4 regions of the Rhodoferax sp. WC2427 genome follow, and region 1 is predicted to be linked to each of the others. Evidence: predicted binding sites of a transcription regulator. Region 1 holds the regulator's gene; each other region holds the start of a gene.
What was found. Region 1 encodes sigma-54, which starts transcription at its own class of promoters, with help from an activator protein. Its sites were predicted from a motif close to TGGCANGNAANCTGCTTT; they were not measured.
Positions count from the first base shown of each region.

Region 2: the regulator sigma-54 is predicted to act here: its motif matches at 2,808-2,825, upstream of pepA (flocculation-associated PEP-CTERM protein PepA).
Region 3: the regulator sigma-54 is predicted to act here: its motif matches at 1,642-1,659, upstream of AB3G31_RS18920 (BMP family protein).
Region 4: the regulator sigma-54 is predicted to act here: its motif matches at 2,459-2,476, upstream of AB3G31_RS14320 (circularly permuted type 2 ATP-grasp protein).

Region 1 is NZ_CP162006.1:4,319,991-4,324,898, reverse strand. Features, by position in the region: gene AB3G31_RS20140 (thiol:disulfide interchange protein DsbA/DsbL) at 20-673, shown strand; gene lptA (lipopolysaccharide transport periplasmic protein LptA) at 773-1,393, shown strand; gene lptB (LPS export ABC transporter ATP-binding protein) at 1,399-2,154, shown strand; gene AB3G31_RS20125 (RNA polymerase factor sigma-54) at 2,162-3,739, shown strand; gene AB3G31_RS20120 (class I SAM-dependent RNA methyltransferase) at 3,865-4,908, shown strand, end outside.
Region 2 is NZ_CP162006.1:1,225,367-1,230,274, forward strand. Features, by position in the region: gene AB3G31_RS05885 (cupin domain-containing protein) at 39-1,157, shown strand; gene AB3G31_RS05890 (hypothetical protein) at 1,169-1,681, shown strand; gene AB3G31_RS05895 (hypothetical protein) at 1,895-2,215, shown strand; gene AB3G31_RS05900 (hypothetical protein) at 2,252-2,569, shown strand; gene pepA (flocculation-associated PEP-CTERM protein PepA) at 2,870-3,685, shown strand; gene AB3G31_RS05910 (FAD-binding oxidoreductase) at 3,777-4,908, shown strand, end outside.
Region 3 is NZ_CP162006.1:4,054,229-4,059,136, forward strand. Features, by position in the region: gene AB3G31_RS18910 (serine/threonine protein kinase) at 1-534, opposite strand, end outside; gene AB3G31_RS18915 (23S rRNA (adenine(2030)-N(6))-methyltransferase RlmJ) at 615-1,517, shown strand; gene AB3G31_RS18920 (BMP family protein) at 1,700-2,695, shown strand; gene AB3G31_RS18925 (ABC transporter ATP-binding protein) at 2,704-4,266, shown strand; gene AB3G31_RS18930 (ABC transporter permease) at 4,271-4,908, shown strand, end outside.
Region 4 is NZ_CP162006.1:3,027,114-3,032,021, reverse strand. Features, by position in the region: gene AB3G31_RS14325 (DNA internalization-related competence protein ComEC/Rec2) at 1-2,359, shown strand, start outside; gene AB3G31_RS14320 (circularly permuted type 2 ATP-grasp protein) at 2,505-4,022, shown strand; gene AB3G31_RS14315 (alpha-E domain-containing protein) at 4,048-4,908, shown strand, end outside.

The sequences.
Region 1 (4,908 bases):
CCACAAGGAGTGATTAGCAATGAAACGTCGTGAGTTTTCCCTGACCTCTGCCAGCGTTCTGGCGGGCTCGGCCCTGGTTCTGTCCCCTGTCGGTAGCGCCCACGCGCAGGGCAAGCCGCCTGTGGCTGGCACCGATTACCTGGTGCTGGACAAACCCGTGCCCACCGAAGCCCCGGCGGGCAAGGTCGAGGTGATCGAGTTCTTCTGGTACGCCTGCCCGCATTGCTTTGCCTTTGAGCCCGCGCTGACCGCCTGGCTCAAGAAGCTGCCCAAGAATGTGGCTTTCCGCCGCGTGCCGGTGGTGTTCCAGGACAGTTTCGTGCCGCCGCAGAAGCTGTACTACACGCTGGAGGCCATGGGCCAGTTGGAGGCGGTGCACGAAAAGGTGTTCAACGCCATCCATGTCGAGCGCCAAAAGCTGGACAAGGACAACCTGGTGATCGAATGGGCCGCCAAGCAGGGCCTGGACAAAGCCAAGTTTGTGGAAACCTACAACTCGTTCTCGGTGGCCACCAAGGTGCGCAAGGCCGCGCAACTGCAAGAGGCCTACAAAGTCGCCGGTGTGCCCGCCATGGGTGTGGCCGGACGCTTCTACACCGACGGCACGCAAGCCCAGTCGATGGAGCGTGGCCTGACGGTGGTGGATTACCTGGTGTCGCAGCAAAAAACCTGACCGGTCGCCCGCGTACCGCACCTATGAGCCCGCTTTTGCGGGCTTTTTTCTGGGCTACCCGAATCGACCGGTACAATCATCTGCAAGATTCGTGCCTCTATGAAAAACGCCTACCACACCTTCCTACTCTTGTTGCTGTGCACTTGTGCGGGCAGCGCTGCCTGGGCTGAAAAAGCCGACCGCCTCAAGCCCATGAACGTCGAGTCCGATGCCATGCGCTACGACGACCTGAAGCAAACCAACGTGTTTACGGGGCGCGTGGTCATGACCAAGGGGACTATCGTCATCCGTGGAGCCCGTGTAGATGTGCGCCAGGACGCCGAGGGCAACCAGTTTGGCGTGGTCACCGCCGAGCCCGGCAAGCTGGCCTACTTCAAGCAAAAGCGCGACGGCGTCGACGAATACATCGAGGGCGAAGGCGAAACCATCGAATACAGCAGCAAGCTCGACAACGTGCGTTTCATCAAGCGCGCCGTGATGCGCCGCCTGCTGGGCAGCAAGGTCAATGACGAAGTGACCGGTGGTGTCATCGTCTACGACAACACCACCGATGTCTTCACGGTGGACAACGGCACGCCCGCGAACAACCCCGGTGGCCAGAACGGTCGGGTCCGCGCCATGTTGACTCCCAAGGTGGTGGCCCCGGTGGCCTCTGCGCCAGCGGGCTCCGCCAGCCCCGCGCTGCGACCCAGCACCACGTTGGAGGGCGCGCAAAAGTGAAGGCCGTGGCAGAGGTTGTAGACAGTCGCCTGGAGGCCCGCCATTTGCAAAAGGCCTATGGCAGCCGCAAGGTCGTGAAGGACGTGACCCTGGCGGTCAAAAAAGGCGAAGTGGTGGGCCTGCTCGGCCCCAATGGCGCGGGCAAGACCACCTCGTTCTACATGATCGTGGGCCTGGTACGGGCCGATGGCGGCAGTATCTCCATCGACGGCCAGCCGGTCGAGCACATGCCAATCCACCGTCGGTCGCGCCTCGGCCTGAGCTATTTGCCGCAAGAGGCCTCGATTTTTCGCAAGCTCACGGTGGAAGAAAACGTGCGTGCCGTGCTGGAGTTGCAGCATGGCGAGGACGGTAAATCGCTGACCAAGGAGGCGATCGAACAGCGCCTGACCGCCTTGCTCGAAGACCTGCGGGTGGAACACCTGCGCCAGTCCAGCGCCCTGGCCCTGTCGGGTGGCGAGCGCCGCCGGGTGGAGATCGCCCGCGCCTTGGCCACCCAGCCGCGTTTCATCCTGCTCGACGAGCCGTTTGCCGGTATCGACCCGATTGCGGTGATCGAGATCCAGCGCATCATCGGCTTCTTGAAGTCGCGCGGCATCGGCGTGCTGATCACCGACCACAACGTGCGCGAGACCCTGGGTATTTGCGACCACGCCTACATCATCAGCGACGGCCATGTGCTGGCCGAAGGTACGCCGTCCGAGATCGTGGACAACGCCGATGTGCGTCGGGTCTACCTCGGCGAGCACTTCCGCATGTGATTGCACGATGAAGCAAGGCCTTTCCCTACGCGTTTCCCAGCACCTGGCGCTCACGCCCCAGTTGCAGCAGTCCATCCGCCTGTTGCAGCTCTCCACCCTGGAGCTGAGCCAGGAAGTGGACCAGATGCTGGACGACAACCCGTTTCTGGAACGCAACCTGGACGACGCACCCCGCGAAGAGTTTGGCCTGGCCCAGGCCGACACGCCCGTGAGCGCAGGCGACCGCGAAACCGAATCTGCTCCTACTTCTGTAGCTGAATACACAAGCGAGACCAGCACCGAGGGCTCAAATGACTCAGAGTCGCCGCTGACCGGTGGGGACGACACCAGCTGGGATGGCGACGGCACCTCCGAGATGAAGCCCGACGACAGCGAGTGGGGCGGCGACGCACCCGCCCGCCAGAACAACCTGGGCGAAGACGGCGAGGCCGATGCCACCGAGCTGGCCCGCAACCAGGAATCGCTGACCAGCTTTTTGCACCGCCAGGCACTGGCGCTGCGCCTGGGTGAGGTAGACCAGGCGGCGCTGCGCTTCCTGATCGAGTCCCTGAACGACGACGGCTACCTCGAAGACGACCTGGCCAGCCTGGCCCAGGGCCTGGCGGGCGACGACCTGGAGGCCCAGGAAGAGCTGGTGCACCGCTTCACCGTCGCCTTGGGCCTGCTGCAAAGCCTGGAGCCCGCTGGCGTGGGTGCGACCCATCTGGGCGAATGCCTGGTGTTGCAGCTCAAGGCGTTGCAATCCACCATGGGCAACGACCCGGTGCGCAAGATCGCACTGCGCATCTGCCGCCAGCCCATGGACCTGCTGGCCCGGCGCGACGTGAAGCGCCTGGCCCAGCTCTGCCACGCCACCGATGCCGACATCAAACTGGCCATTGCGCTGATCGCCCGGCTGGAGCCCAAGCCTGGCCGCCGCTTTGTGGATGTGGAGCGCAACATCGTGGTGCCCGACGTGATCGTGGCCAAAGTGGGGCGGGGTGCCAACGCCAAGTTCCGGGTGGTGCTGAACCCCGAGGTCATGCCGCGCCTGCGCGTGCACGACATCTACGCCAACGCCCTGCGCCAGCACAAGGGTGGCGGCAAGGACTCTTCGAACAACGCCGCCCTGCAGCAGCGCTTGCAGGAAGCCCGTTGGTTCATCAAGAACATCCAGCAGCGCTTCGACACCATCTTGCGGGTCAGTAACGCCATCGTGGAGCGGCAAAAAAGCTTCTTCAGCCACGGCGCGCTGGCCATGCGCCCCTTGGTGCTGCGCGAGATTGCCGACGAACTGGGCCTGCACGAGTCCACCATCAGCCGCGTCACCACGGCCAAGTACATGGCTACGCCCTACGGCACCTTCGAGCTGAAATACTTCTTCGGCTCATCCCTGGGCACCGAGACGGGCGGCAATGCCTCCAGCACGGCGGTGCGCGCGCTCATCAAGCAGTTCGTTGCCTCCGAAGACCTGAAAAAGCCGCTCAGCGACAGCCAACTGTCGGATATGCTGAAAGAGCAGGGCATCGAATGCGCCCGCCGCACGGTAGCCAAGTACCGCGAAGCCTTGCGGATCGCGCCGACGAATCTGCGCAAGGCGCTGTAGCGGACTCCTGACCAGTCCCTGCGTGTGCGGGTCCTGCCCGGGGGACTGGCAGGCCAAGATGCCCCTATGGGATACTCCACGCCTCCCAGCGGACCCGCTCCGCGCCCCACTTTGGCACCGACTCCATGAACCAACTCCAATTATTTTTACCCTGCGCCGCTGGCGTGGAAGAGCTGCTGGCCGAAGAGGTGCACGCGATTACCGGGCTGCAGGGCGAGGATTTGCGCTCGCACCGGGGCGGGGTGCTGGTGCGCTCGTCGTGGCGCGATGCGATGCGGCTCAATTTGCACAGCCGCCTGGCGCAGCGGGTGCTGATCGAGCTGTCCAGCACGCCCTACCGCAACGAGCAAGACCTGTACGAGGCCGCGAGCAACGTGGCCTGGGAGATCTGGTTTACGCCCAAGCAGAGCTTCAAGATCGAAGTCACCGCGCAACACAGCCCGCTGACCTCGCTGAACTTCGCCGCCCTGAAGGTGAAAGACGCGGTGGCCGACCGTTTCCGCTTCAAGACTGGCGTGCGCCCCGATGTGAACGTGCAGTGGCCCGACGCGCGCATCTACCTGCACCTGACCACCGAGCACGCCACCATCTACATCGACACGTCGGGTGACGCGCTGTTCAAGCGCGGCTGGCGTGAAGACAAGGGCGATGCTCCGCTGAAGGAAACCCTGGCCGCCGCCATGATTGCCGCCAGCGGCTGGGACGGCACCACGCCCTTCTACGACCCCTGCTGCGGCAGCGGCACCATCGCCATCGAGGCTGCGCAGATTGCCTGCAACATCGCCCCGGGCAGCCTGCGCCGCTTTGGCTTCGAGAAGCTGCTGCCGTTCCAGCCCCATGTGTGGTCGGCCATCCAGGACCAGGCCGCCGAGGCCGAGCACGAGCCGCAGGCCCCCATTTTTGGCAGCGATGTGGCTTTCCGGATGGTCGATTTCGCCACCCGCAATGCCGAGCGCGCCGGGGTCACGGGCGTGGTCGAGTTCCGCGGTGGCGATGCCTTGCAGCGCATGCCGCCCGCGCCCTCGGGCGTGATGCTGCTGAACCCGCCCTACGGCGAACGGATCGAGGTGGCCGGTGTGGCCGGTCGCCGCGAAGCCGCGCAGACCGACGACGGTGGCAGCGACTTCTTTCCCCAACTGGCCACCCACTGGAAGCGCAACTACGCGGGC
Region 2 (4,908 bases), 1.7 Mb from region 1:
TTTAGGCAACGGCCTTCATGACACACCCAAGGATATCTGTGGACACCACCCAAACTTTGCCGCTGCTGGGCGGACTCAGCCCGCAGCAATTCATGCGCGACTACTGGCAAAAGAAGCCTTTGCTGATCCGCCAGGCTATTCCCCACTTTCAGGCCCTGCTGGACCGCAGTGCGCTGCTGGCCCTGGCCGAGCAGGACGAGGTCGAATCGCGCCTGGTCACCCAGACCGATACCGGCTGGAAGATGAAAAACGGCCCTTTGTCGCGCCGCGCCCTGCCGCCCCTGAAAACCCCCGGCTGGACTTTGCTGGTGCAGGGCGTGGACACCCACGCCGCCACGGTGCACGAACTGCTGCAGCAGTTTCGCTTCGTACCCGACGCGCGGCTGGACGACGTGATGGTGAGCTTTGCCACCGATGGCGGCGGCGTTGGCCCGCACTTTGACAGCTACGACGTGTTTTTGCTGCAGGCCCACGGCCAGCGCCGCTGGCGCATCGGTCGGCAAAAAGACCTGACCCTGGTGGACGGCGCACCGCTGAAAATCCTGGCCAACTTTGTGCCCGAGCAAGAATTTGTATTGGAGCCTGGCGACATGCTCTACCTGCCACCCCGTTACGCCCACGATGGCGTGGCGGTGGGCGAGTGCATGACCTATTCGGTCGGTTTCCGTGCGCCCAAGCGCGCCGAACTGGTCCGCGAACTCATGCAGCGCATGGCCGAAGAGGCCGAGGATGCCGTCGGCGAAGCCTTGTACAGCGACCCCGACCAGCCTGCCACCGACACCCCGGGTGCCATTCCGGCCGCCTTGCAGGATTTTGCGCAGACCGCGCTGCAAGAGATGCTGGACGACCCCGTGGCCCTGCAATGCGCCTTGGGCGAGGTGCTCACCGAGCCCAAGGCCCAGGTCTGGTTTGAGGCCAACGAACCGTCGGAACCGCTGGGTGCCGTCACGCTGGACCCGCGCAGCCGCATGTTCTATGACGCGCAGCACATCTTCATCAATGGCGAAAGCTTTCGGGCCGCCGGGCGCGATGCCACCCTGATGCGCCGCCTGGCCGATGCGCGCACACTGGGGGCCAAAGAACTGGCCCGCGCCAGCGCCGACGCCCGCTCCCTGGTGCTGTCGTGGTGCGCCAATGGCTGGGTGCACTCCCACTGAAAGGTTTTGCCATGGACGATTTGCTGCCCGCCGCCGATGCGCCCCAACACCCCAGCGGCCGCTTTTTGGGCCGGGTGGCGTTCCAGCAGGTGGTGCGCGATGCCCTGGCCTGCGCGGCGCACGAGGGCTGGCACGAGATCGTCATCAGCGACCCGACTTTTGAGGACTGGCCGTTGGGTGAGCGCGAAGTTTGCACATCGTTACAAAATTGGGCACGGCGAGGCCGACAGTTCACCATGCTGGCCGTGTCCTTCGATGCCGTCGTGCGCCGCCACCCCCGTTTTGTGGCCTGGCGCACCACCTGGTCGCACCTGATCGACTGCCGCGCGTGCCGCAGCGCCGACCCGCAAGATCTGCCCAGCGCCCTGCATAGCCCGGTCTGGACCCTGCGCCGCCTGGACCTGGAGCACAGCAGCGGCGTGTGCGGCGATGACGCCCAGCAGCGCGTTCTGCTGCAGCAGGCACAGGGCGAATGGCTGCGCAAAAGCAGCCCGGCGTTCCCATCCACAACCCTGGGCTTGTAGCATCCATGTTGTATTTACGAGTAAGGGTTTTTCGGCATTGCAGAAGAAGAAGCTTATAATTGAAGGCTGAGTTGAAAGAGCTCGAGTGCTTTCTCTCGGTCACATACACGTAAAGTTATGCTGACGATTTCCGGAAATTGTTTCTACTCCCTATCTCTTTAAGGAATTTTCTAATGAACAAATCGCTTGTACTCGCGGCTCTGATGGCTGCTGTTGTTTTGGCTGCTTGCGGCAAAAAAGAAGAACCAGTTGCTGCACCCGCACCTGCTGTTGAAGCACCTGCTGCTGCTCCAGTTGTTGCCGCTGAAGCTGCTGCTTCCGCTGCCACCGACGCTGCTGCTGCTGCTACCAGCGCTGCCGCTGCTGCCGGCACCGCTGTTGAAGCTGCCAAAGACGCTGCATCCGCCGCTGCAAAGTAATTCTTCTTTGCGCCTTGAAAAGCCACCGCAAGGTGGCTTTTTTTATGGGCGCTCGGCAGGCTGTTGGGGTGTGGTGCTTGCATTCAGGACTTCGCCCACCAACTACCAAGACTAAGCTATGGGCCGGTGCCCTGAGACGATGGAGAAACGTGTGGCTGATTTTGTAACGAGCATGGTGCGGTTCCTGGTGCGCGCGATCGTATTGGCGATGGGCCTGGTGTTTGCCGCGAGTCTGTTGTTGGTGGTGGTGGCTCTGGCCCTGCTGTGGGGGGCGCGCGCGCTGTTGGCCAAAGTTACCGGCCAGCCAATGGCCCCCTGGGTCATGCGGGTCAACCCCAGCGCAGGCTGGAGCCGGGCTTCCCAAGCCGCCAGCCGCTGGCAACCCGCCGCCAGACAACCCAAAGGCCGTGGCGCCGCCGCTGGCCGCGACTTGGTCGATGTGACCGATGTGCAGGTGAAGGAGCTCTGAGCAGCGTTGTATCGCACTGGAGCCGACCGATCTGTCCGCTTGGGACGATGGCTCGACATAGGGCCGGAACCCAAGCCATGGCTTAAGGTGCTGCGTCGCCTGTTAAGACTAAATGTGAAAAATGTTTCCTTGATGCAGGGCGAAGATCTAGGAACTGAGAGTCGGATTTTTTTACACTTCGAGTGAGCGAAATCCTCTTTGTTTTCGTAAGTCTTTGATTTTTATGAAAAACTAAAGATGGCACACACATTGCTTTTAGTCTCCTATCAAGTCGCTTGTTTGTTCAATTAAGGAGTTCACATGAAATACGCATTTAAAGCCGCTATCGTTTCCGCAGCCGTTGCTGTTGCTGGTTTTTCCCTGCCAGCCGTAGCTGCACCAACACCAGTATTCACCGTTGACACAGGTTTGTTCGGGTACGTCACCCCTGACTTCTCGTCGAACTTCATCAATGGTTCGGCATCCACTCTGGTTAAGTTGAATGCCAACCAGATCAATCAAACTGGCGTTGGCTACACCCAGTTCACTTCTTTCCAAGGCGTCGGCGCAGCTGACTCGGGCTTGGCTCTCGGTAACAGCCAAGGTTACGCGATGTGGGCTGAGTTCACCTACACGCTTGCTCTGGCTTCCGGCACCTATGCAGCTCCTAACAGCACGTACACCGTTACTGCTTTGAGCTTCAATCTGTATGGTGAGACGAGCAACGGTGTGGCAAACAACAGCGTCTTTACTGCAGCGGACAATACAAACGCTGCGAGCGGCACCGTTGTCCATTCCGCAGATACGGTATTGCTGGGTTCTGGTGTTTCGGTGCAAGGTGTTTCGTCGCTCAATGCACTGGCTGGGACTTCTTTGAACGCCACGATGAATTTCGCACTGACTGCTGCTGGCAAGACCTTCTTTATTGATCCAGTTCCTTTCTACGACTTGGCATTCAGCAGCTTCACCAACACAACCAACGGTTTTGTTGTGAACACTGCAACTGGTCAGGCCGCAATCAACAATGCTTCTGGTGGTGTTGACTTCAACCGTGTACCAGAACCCACCAGCGTTGCCCTGTTGGGCCTGGGCCTGGTGGCTTTGGCTGCATCGCGTCGCCGTCGCAACGCAAAATAATTTGAACCGTAAGGTTCTCATTCAAAAAGGGGCTTCGGCCCCTTTTTTTATTGTTTTCTAAAGCTTTGTACAACTGCTGCCGTAAACTGGTGTGCGCAACTTATTGCTGCGGGTTACACCTCAATTTATGGAGCTTTACGTGGGTCTACAAACATCGCTCAATCGGTTGGCAAGCACGAATATTACTGGTCACCATCACCCTGTATCCACAGTTCATAAACCGACCTCAACGCAAGAAGTTCAAAAGCTTGTACTTGAGTCGCGCCAAACTAAAGTTCCGCTTTATCCCATATCATGCGGTTTAAATTGGGGGTATGGATCGGCTTCCCCTGTTGTGCCTGGTTGTTCATTGGTTGATCTGGGAGCCATGAACCGAATTCTTAATGCGGAAAAAATATCTGTTTCAAACCCCGTTGCAGTTATTGAACCTGGTGTTACCCAGGGTCAGTTATATGATTTTCTGCAAAAAAAATGTCCAGAGCTTACTTTTAATGTAACGGGTTCGGCGCGAAATACGAGCCTGATCGGAAATGCATTAGATCGCGGTGTTGGCTATTTTGGGCCGCGTAAGGATGATTTATTTGGTTTGGAAGTCGTATGTGGATCCGGTCAAATTATAAAAACCGGATTTCGAAGATTGGGTGAAGATTCTCCATTAGCCCATAGCCATCCATTTGGATTGGGCCCTATGCTAGATGGAGTATTCTTCCAAGGGAATTTCGGAATTGTGACGAGTGCATGTTTTCGACTTATGCCACGCCGTCCCAAAGAAGTTGCCGTTTCTCTTGCCCTGCGCGACAGTTCAAATTTGGGGTTATTTATCGATGAATTAGGCCACCTCAAGCGAGAAGGTCTGATGACGTCGGTCACACATATTGCCAATAAGGCACGCAGCCAGGCATCTATGATGTTTGGAATGACAAGTTATTTAGAGAAATACTGCAATTTCAGCCCTGCTGATGCCTTGATTGAAGCTGAAAAGGCACTCCATGTCGTTGCACCGAATGAGTGGACGAGCCTTGGGGCCATCACGGGCAATACGGGTCAAGTAGCAGCGGCAGTCAAAGAAATCAAACAACGCATGAAGCATATGGCCCGGGTCAGTGTGATTACCGATGGCTTATTGGATGTGGGTTACACCGTGATGCATAATCTGCGGTTTTTACCATTTGCGCGTGCTAACGCTGCAGCTATTTCGGCAATTCGACCTTTGCATGCTCTTG
Region 3 (4,908 bases), 270 kb from region 1:
GCCACTGTCTTGCAGGAAAATATTTTCGGGCGACACATCCCGGTGCACGGTGTGGCTGTCGTGCAGCAGTTTCAGCGCCTGCAGCACCGACCACAGCACCTGGCGCAGCCAGTCTTCGGAGGGCGGGCTGCGCATCTGGCCCCGGGCCTGCTTGAGCGTCATGCCGCTGTACAGGGGCATCACCATGTAGGCCGTATTGTTCGCCTCCCAGAAGCGAAGAACCTTGACCAGCGAAGGGTGGTCAAACTGCGCCAGCAGCCGCGCCTCGGCCACAAACGACTGCAAACCGGCCTGGTAGCTGGCGCCATCCAGCGATGATCGGATGCCAACGGTGACACCCCCTGCGCGTCCGGCCAAAGCCGTTGGCATGTATTCCTTGATGGCCACCGACCGGTGCAGGGAATGGTCATAGGCCTCGTAGACCATGCCAAAGCCGCCCACACCCAGCAGGCGCACCAGCTCAAACTCACCCAGCCGCGTGCCACTGGGCAGGGCGTCAGAATGCAAAATCGGAAGGTGGGCGGAATCGGACATACGCGGAAATGGTCGCTTAGCCCCTTAGTTTAGTGCGCAGCCTGACACAGCACCGGCCCGCCTCGTTACCATAGGGGCCTATGTTTAGTTACCGCCACGCCTTCCACGCAGGCAACCACGCCGATGTGCTCAAACACACGGTGGTGATTGCCGCCCTCAAACACCTGACCGAAAAAGACCCGGCCCTGGCCGTGCTGGACACCCATGCCGGTGCCGGTCTGTACCGGCTCGACGGCGACTACGCCGAAACCAGCGGCGAGGCGGCCAATGGCATTTTGAAGCTGCTGGCCGATCCTGAACCGGGCCAGCCGCCCCTGGTGCCCGCACCCGCGCTGCAAGACTACCTGGACATGGTCGCCAGCTTCAACAAGTCGGGCGGCAAAAAGGTCTATCCCGGCTCGCCTTTCATCATGCAACAGCTGTTACGCGACCACGACCGGCTCAAGCTGTTTGAACTGCACCCCACCGACAGCAAAACCCTGTCGGCCAACATCGCCCAGCTGTCTGCCGGGCGACAGATCGCGGTGTTCCGCGAAGACGGTTTTGAAGGCATCCGCAAATTCTTGCCTCCACCCAGCCGCCGTGCTTTCCTGCTGTGCGATCCCAGCTATGAAATCAAGAGCGATTACAGCCTGGTGACCGAGATGATCGCCAACAGCCTGAAACTGTTTGCCACCGGCACCTATGCCGTCTGGTACCCCATCATCCCGCGCCCCGAAGCCCACGACCTGCCGCGCAAGCTCAAGACCCTGGCCACCAAGGCCGGCAAGAGCTGGCTGCACGCCACCCTGACCGTCAAGTTCAGCAAGCTCACCACCGATGCTGACGGCGAAGTCAAGCGGCCCGGCCTGCCCGCCAGCGGCATGTTCCTGATCAACCCGCCGCACACCCTGAAAGCCGCGCTCAAGCCCGCGCTGGCGCAGATGGTGGAACGGCTGGGGCAAGACAAACACGCTACTTCGACCCTGGATTCGGGCGGCTGAGCGCGTAAGCCGATGGTTGGACCGTGGAAACTCAGGCAGGTATGCAACCGGGTGTTTCCTCCAATCCCGAATCCAAGGAATTCGCTTAATATCTTGACCAAATGATCAAGAAATTGCCCCAAACTGGCAAGTTTATTGCTTGATGTTTTGGCCTTATTTCATCCACCACCCACCTGCCTGCCATGAAACTCACTTCCATCTCTCTCGCTGTAGCCACTGCATTTTGCGCCCTCAGCGCACACGCGGCCGACCCCAAATTGGCGCTGGTCTATGGCAGCGGCGGCAAGTTTGACAAATCGTTCAACCAGTCGGCTTACGAAGGTGCCGAGCGCTTCAAGAAGGAGACCAAGATCGGTTACCTGGAAGCCTCCATCACCTCCGACGCGCAAAGCGAGCAGGTGCTGCGCCAGATGGCCCGCAAGAACGTCGACCTGGTCGTGTCCATCGGCTTTTCGATGACCAACGCGGTCACCACGGTGTCCAAAGAGTTCCCCAAGGTCAAGTTCATGATCATTGACGACGTGGTCAATGGCGACAACGTCAGCTCCGTCACCTTCAAGGAACAAGAAGGTTCCTATTTGGTCGGTGTGGCCGCGGCGCTGGCCAGCAAGTCGCAGAAAGTCGGCTTCATCGGCGGTATGGACGTACCCCTGATCCGCGCTTTTGGCTGCGGCTATGCGCAGGGCGCCAAGTCGGTAGACCCCAAGATCGACGTGACGCAAAACATGGTTGGCACCACCCCCGCCGCCTGGAGCGATCCGGCCAAGGGTGGCGAACTGGCCCGCGCGCAGTTTGACCGGGGCGTCGACGTGGTGTTTGCCGCCGCCGGTGGCAGCGGCATGGGAGCACTGCAGGCCGTCAAGGACAAGGGCAAACTCGGCATTGGAGTCGATTCCAACCAGAACCCGCTCTACCCCGGCTTCATCCTGACCTCCATGCTCAAGCGCGTGGACAACGCCACCTACGACGGCTTCATGAGCGTCAAAAATGGCACCTGGAAGGCTGGCGTCGTCAGCAAGGGCCTGATTGAGGGCGGCGTGGACTGGGCACTAGATGCCAACAACCGCAAACTGATCACCCCCGCGATGGAAGCCAGCATCAAACAGGCCGCTGCCGACATCAAGTCTGGCAAGGTCAAGGTAGTCGACTACCGCACCGGCAACAGCTGCCCCGTCTAACCGGGGGCGTGTTGACTGCGCAAGAAGGCGGCACCCTGCCGGGGGTGCCGGTCGTCGAATTCCAAGGCATTTCCAAACAGTTTGGGGCCGTCAAGGCCAACGCCCAGGTCAGCTTCAAGGTCCGCAAAGGCTCCATCCACGGCATCGTGGGTGAAAACGGCGCGGGCAAATCCACGCTGATGAGCATCCTGTACGGCTACTACCAGGCCGACAGCGGACACATTTTGCTCAATGGCCAGCCTGCCCCCATGCGCAACAGCCAGGAAGCCATCCAACGCGGCATCGGCATGATCCACCAGCACTTCATGCTGGTGGACAGCTTTACCGTGCTGGAGAACATTTTGCTGGGCGTGGAAGGCGCGCTGGTGCTGGATGCGCCTTTCAAGGCGGCCGAACAACGCCTGCGCGCCTTGGGTGCCGAGTACAACCTGGAAGTCGACCCCAACGTGCGGGTCGAAAACCTGTCGGTGGGTGCGCAGCAGCGGGTGGAGATCCTGAAGCTGATCTACCGTGGCGCCGACATTTTGATTCTGGACGAGCCCACCGCCGTCCTGACTCCGCAAGAAACCGACTCCCTGTTTGCCATCCTGCGCGTGTTCCGCGACCAGGGCAAAACCATCATCCTGATCACCCACAAGCTGCAAGAAATTTTTGCGCTGACCGACCGCGTCACCGTGATGCGCGCGGGCACCGTGGTGGGCGAGGTCGATACCGCCACCAGCAGCCGCGAGGCCGTGGCCAGCCTGATGATTGGCCGCAGCATCGAATCCACCCTGTCGCGCGGCCCCTACCAACCCGGTGCCGCCGTGCTGGAGGTGCAGCACCTGAGCCTGCACAACGTCCAGGGCGTAAAGCTGCTGGACGACCTGAACTTTTCGGTGCGTGCCGGAGAAATCGTGGCCGTGGCAGGGGTCTCGGGCAACGGCCAGTCCGAGCTGCTGGAAGTGCTGGCGGGCATGCGTCTGCCCAGCAGCGGCGACATCCGCTACAAGGGCCAACCCTTGCCCTTCAAGGGGCGGCGCGATGCCGATGGCCTGCCCGCGGTGTACCGCACACTGGGCATTGCCCACGCGCCCGAAGACCGCTTGCGCGAAGGCCTGGTCAAAGCCAACTCGGTGGCCCTGAACACCCTGCTGGGACACCAGAACGACCGCCTGTTCCACTCCGGTTGGCTGCTCAACCCGCAGGCCATCCTGGCGCATGCCAAAAAGCTGATTGCCGAATTTGACGTGCGCCCCACCGACCCGACCCTGCGCGTCGGCCTGCTGTCGGGCGGCAACCAGCAAAAAGTGGTGCTGGCGCGCGAGATAGCGGCACAGCCTGCTCTCATTTTGATAGGGCAACCCACCCGCGGCGTGGACATTGGCTCGATCGAGACCATCCACCGCCGCCTGCTGGCATTGCGCGACGCGGGCATCGCCATCGTGCTGGTGTCGGTGGAGCTGGAAGAAATCCGCGTGCTGGCCGACCGCATTCTGGTGATGTGTGGCGGCAAGATTACCGGCGAACTGGCCGCGGGAGACTTTGACACCACCCGCATCGGCCTGATGATGGGCGGCGTGACGCACTAAATTTATGAACCCACACAACCTCCCCGGCTGGGCCACCAACCTGCTGTTGCCCATCCTGAACCTCATCTCGGCCATGCTGGTGGCGGGCGTGGTGATCTACGCCCTGGGCGAAAGCCCCACCGAGTCGCTGGGCATCCTGGTCAACAGCGCCTTCCTCAACCCCGAGGGGCTGGGTTACACCCTGTTTTACGCCACCACCTTCATCTTCACCGGGCTCGCCGTGGCCTTTGCGCTGCACGCCGGCCTGTTCAACATCGGCGGCGAAGGCCAGATGTACATCGGCGGCCTGGGCATGGCCCTGGTGGTGCTGAACATGGACGCGGCCTGGAGCCCCTGGCTGGTGATTCCGCTGGCCATCCTGATGAGCACCCTGTTTGGCGCGGCCTGGGCGTTTTTGCCGGGCTACCTGCAAGCCAAGCGCGGCAGCCACATCGTGGTGACCACCATCATGTTCAACTTCATCGCCGCGTCGCTGATGAACTACATCATCGTCAGCCTGCTGATCCCGGTGGGCCAGCAAAGCACCTCCAGCCGCCAGTTTGCCGAAGCCACCTGGCTGCCCCGGCTCAACGAATGGCTGCCGGTGCTGGGCCAAACCCCCGTCAACATCAGCTTTGTGCTGGCGCTGGCCGCGCTGGGCCT
Region 4 (4,908 bases), 1.3 Mb from region 1:
GTGGCCCGGCTGGGTCTATGGATTGTTTGTGCTGCTGGCGCTTATTCTGATTGCGCTGGCAGCTATCAATAAAATAGCAATTTGGCTGGCGGCCGGATCGGGCGCCTTGCGTTGGCTGGCGGCACTGCTGGGTGGGCTGGTGCTGTCGTTCGGATTGTGCGGCGTGCGGGCTGTGGCATTTTCTTACACCTCGCTGGACGCGAATCTGGAAGGGCGCGACGTCCAATTGGTCGGTGTTGTGGTGGCTATGCCACAGCGCAGCGAGGCAGGTCTGCGGTTTCGTCTGCAAGTTGAATCGGCACGCTTGGATGGCGCACCTGCGCCTGTGCCGCCGGTGGTCGACCTGGCCTGGTACAGCGGCATGCTGGCTTTTGGCATGGGCGGCAGTGCCACCCAATGGGAACTGCAGCGCCAGCCCGATGGCCTGCGCGCCGGGGAGCGTTGGCAGATGACGGTGCGCCTGAAGGCGCCGCACGGCGGGCGCAATCCGCACGGTTTTGACTACGAGCTGTGGCTGTGGGAGCAGGGCGTGCAGGCCACCGGCAGCGTGCGTGCCGGGCCCAAGGACGTGGCCCCACAGCGCCTGGCCGACACCTGGCAGCACCCGGTGGAGCGCGCCCGGCAGGCGGTGCGTGACAGCATTTATCTGCATGTGGCGGATCGGCACCTGGCCGGGGTCATCGCCGCGCTGGTGGTGGGCGACCAGAACGCCATCGAACGGGCCGATTGGGACCTGTTCCGGGCCACGGGTGTGGCGCATCTGATGAGCATCTCGGGCCTTCACGTGACCATGTTTGCCTGGCTGGCCGCCGCTGCCGTGGGCTGGCTCTGGCGGCGCAGCGATTCACTAGGTTGGCGCGCCGGCGAAGCCTGGCCGGTGCCGCAGGTGGCGCTGGTGGGTGGCGTGCTGCTGGCCACGGGCTACGCGGTGTTCAGCGGCTGGGGCGTGCCCTCGCAGCGCACCGTCTGGATGCTGGCGACCATGGGCCTGCTGCGGGTGGGCGGGCGGCAATGGCCCTGGCCGTCGGTGTGCCTGCTGGCTTGCGCGGTGGTGCTGGCCGTCGACCCCTATGCCTTGCTGCAGGCCGGGTTCTGGCTGAGCTTTGTGGCGGTGGCCGTACTCTTTGCTACAGATTCAGGAGCTTCTCACGCCCATTCCATCAGCACAGGAGGCCGATTTGGCTTGATGCTGCGAGAGCAGTGGACCATCACCCTGGCTTTGGCCCCGTTGACGCTGCTGCTGTTCCAGCAGGTGTCGGTGGTGGGGCTCCTGGCCAATCTGCTGGCGATCCCGTGGGTGACGCTGGTGGTCACACCGCTGTGCATGCTGGGCATGGTGGTGCCGCCGCTGTGGCAGGCGGCAGCACTGGCCATCGACGCACTGGGCTGGGTGTTGCAGATGCTGGCGCTTGTGCCGTTTGCTACGTTTTCCGTAGCTGCTCCTGCTTTATGGATGAGCGTAAGCGCCATAGTAGGCGGGGTATTGCTGGTGCTGCGCCTGCCCTGGGCCTGGCGGGCTTTGGGTGTGCCGCTGCTGCTGCCGGTGCTGCTGTGGCAAACGCCGCGCCCTCCCATGGGGCATTTTGGGCTGCTGGCCGCCGACATCGGGCAAGGCAATGCCGTACTGGTGCGCACCGCCGGGCACACCCTGGTGTACGACACCGGCCCGCGCTTCGGGCTGGACAGTGACGCGGGCCAGCGGGTGCTGGTGCCGTTGCTGCGGGCCCTGGGCGAGCGCGTGGACACGGTGGTGGTCAGCCACCGCGACAGCGACCACAGTGGTGGCGCGGCGAGTCTGTTGGCCACCCAGCCGCAGGCCCGGCTGCTGAGTTCCGTGGAGGCCGGAAACCCGCTGCAGGCCGTGCGGGCGGTACAGCCTTGCATGGCGGGGCAAAGCTGGGCGTGGGATGGCGTGCAGTTCGATGTGTTGCATCCCCAAGCCACGGACTACGGCAATGTGCAAAAACCCAACGCTTTGAGCTGCGTGTTGCGCATCACCAACGGCACTTACACGGCGTTACTCGTGGCCGATATCGAGCAACCCCAAGAGGCCGCGCTCCTTGCCCAACGGGTTCCATTGCGGGCCGACGTTTTGCTGGTACCGCACCACGGCAGCAAAACCTCCAGCAGCCCGGCATTTCTCGACGCGGTGCAACCGCACTTTGCGCTGGTGCAGGCCGGTTACCGCAACCGGTTTGGCCACCCTGCGCCGCTGGTGCTGGAGCGCTACCAGGCACGGGGAATTCCGGTGGTGGACAGCAGCCACTGCGGGGCCGCCAGCTGGCAAACCACGGCACCCGCGCAGATGCATTGCGATCGCCAGGACGATCCGCGCTACTGGCAGCACCATCCGCCGTAAGACCCGCCGGTAAACAGCGCTACGATGGGTGCCGTGGAGGTTGCACAGAGGCTCGGACTGGCCCGCACACCCCACCGACCGCTTGTTTTTGCACCAACCTGGCGCGCTACTTGCTATGCTTATGTATCAGGAGATGGACTTATTTATGCAAAAATTTGACGAGATGTACACAGGGCTGCCGTACGAGTTTTTCTCAGAGGGCAAGCAGATCCGGGACCACTACAAAATCTACGATGCCTGGCTCGCCAAGCAACCCGGCGACATGATGGCCAAGCGCCGAGAAGAAGCCGAGATGATCTTCCGCCGCGTCGGCATCACCTTTGCGGTGTACGGCGCCAAAGACGAAGACGGCTCGGGCACCGAGCGACTGATTCCCTTCGACCTGATCCCCCGCATCATCCCCGCCCACGAGTGGGGCAGCATGGAAAAGGGCCTGGTGCAGCGCGTCACCGCCTTGAACCGGTTCATCCACGACGTGTACCACGACCAGGAGATTCTGAAAGCCGGCATCATCCCGCGCGACCAGGTCATCAACAACGCCCAGTTCCGCCCCGAAATGATGGGCGTGGACGTGCCCAATAACGTCTACTCGCACATCTCCGGCGTCGACATCGTGCGTGCCCCCGATGCCCAGGGCAACGGCGAGTACTACGTGCTCGAAGACAACCTGCGCGTGCCCAGCGGTGTGAGCTACATGCTGGAAGACCGCAAGATGATGATGCGGCTTTTCCCCGACCTGTTCAACAGCCACCGCGTGGCGCCCGTGGCCCACTACCCCGATTTGCTGCTGGAGACCCTGCGCGCCTCGGCCCCGGCTGCCACGTCCGACCCCACGGTGGTGGTGCTGACCCCCGGCATGTACAACAGCGCCTACTTCGAACACGCCTTCCTGGCCCAGCAAATGGGTGTCGAGCTGGTTGAAGGGCAAGACCTTTTTGTCAAAGACAAGTTCTGCTACATGCGCACCACCCGCGGCCCGAAGCGCGTAGACGTGATCTACCGCCGCGTGGACGACGACTACCTCGATCCACAGGTGTTCCGCCCCACTTCCACCCTGGGCTGCGACGGCCTGATGGCCGCCTACACCGCAGGCAATGTGACCATCTGCAACGGCGTGGGCACCGGCGTGGCCGACGACAAGTCGATCTACCCCTACGTGCCCAAGATGATCGAGTTCTACCTGGGTGAAAAACCCATTCTGAACAACGTGCCCACCTTCATGTGCCGCAACCCGGACGACCTGAAGTACACCCTGGCCAACCTCAAGGACCTCGTGGTCAAGGAAGTGCACGGCGCGGGTGGTTACGGCATGCTGGTCGGCCCGGCCTCCACCAAGGCCGAGATCGAGGAGTTCCGCGCGGCGCTGCTGGCCAACCCCAGCGGCTACATTGCCCAGCCCACGCTCAGCCTGTCCAGTTGCCCCACCTTTGTGGAAAGCGGCATCGCCCCGCGCCACATCGACCTGCGCCCCTACGTGCTGTCGGCCAAGACCGTGCAAACCGTGCCCGGCGGCCTGACCCGCGTGGCGCTGAAAGAAGGCTCTCTGGTGGTCAACTCATCGCAAGGCGGCGGCACCAAGGACACCTGGATTCTGGAAGACGATGCCGTGCCCGCCACGGTGCCGGTGATTCCCGCAGAAACCCAAATCCAGTCCCAATCGTAGACAACAGACCACAGGAACAATAAACATGCTGTCACGCACCGCCGACCATCTCTTCTGGATGTCCCGTTACACCGAGCGCGCGGAGAACACCGCCCGTATGCTCGACATCAATTACCAAACCGCGCTCCTGCCCCAGTCGGCCGCCGTCGCCCAGGTGGGCTTGCAAGGCCTGCTATCGATTAGCGAACTGCTGCAACCCTACCTGGCCAAGCATGGCGAAATCACCTCCAAGGCGGTGATGGAGTTCATGGTCAAGGACGAAGAAAACCCGTCTTCCATCATCTCCTGCCTGCGGGCCGCCCGGGAAAACGCCCGTGCGGTACGCGGTACCCTGACCACCGAAGTCTGGGAAACGCTCAACACCACCTGGCTGGATGTGAACCGCATGCTCAAGGCAGGTGAGTTCGAGACCGACCCGGCGCAATTCTTCGAGTGGGTCAAGTTCCGCTCGCACCTGTCGCGCGGTGTCACGCTGGGCACCATGCTGCAGGACGAGGCTTTCCACTTCACCCGCCTGGGCACCTTTCTGGAGCGGGCCGACAACACCGCGCGCCTGGTGGACGTGAAGTTCCACGCCGTGCAAAGCGACTTTTTCGGTGCCGCCAGCGAGAAGGACCAAGAGTACGACTTCTACCACTGGAGCGCTATTTTGCGCAGCGTCTCGGGCTTCGAGGTGTACCGCAAGGTCTACCGCGACGTGATCAAACCCGAGCGCGTGGCCGAGCTGCTGATCCTGCGTGCCGACATGCCGCGCTCCTTGCATGGCAGCCTGAATGAAGTGCTGAGCAACCTGTCGCTGGTGTCCAACAACCCGAACAGCGAAACCCTGCGCCGCGCTGGCAAGCTGCGCGCCGACCTGCAGTTTGCCCGCATCGACGAAATCCTG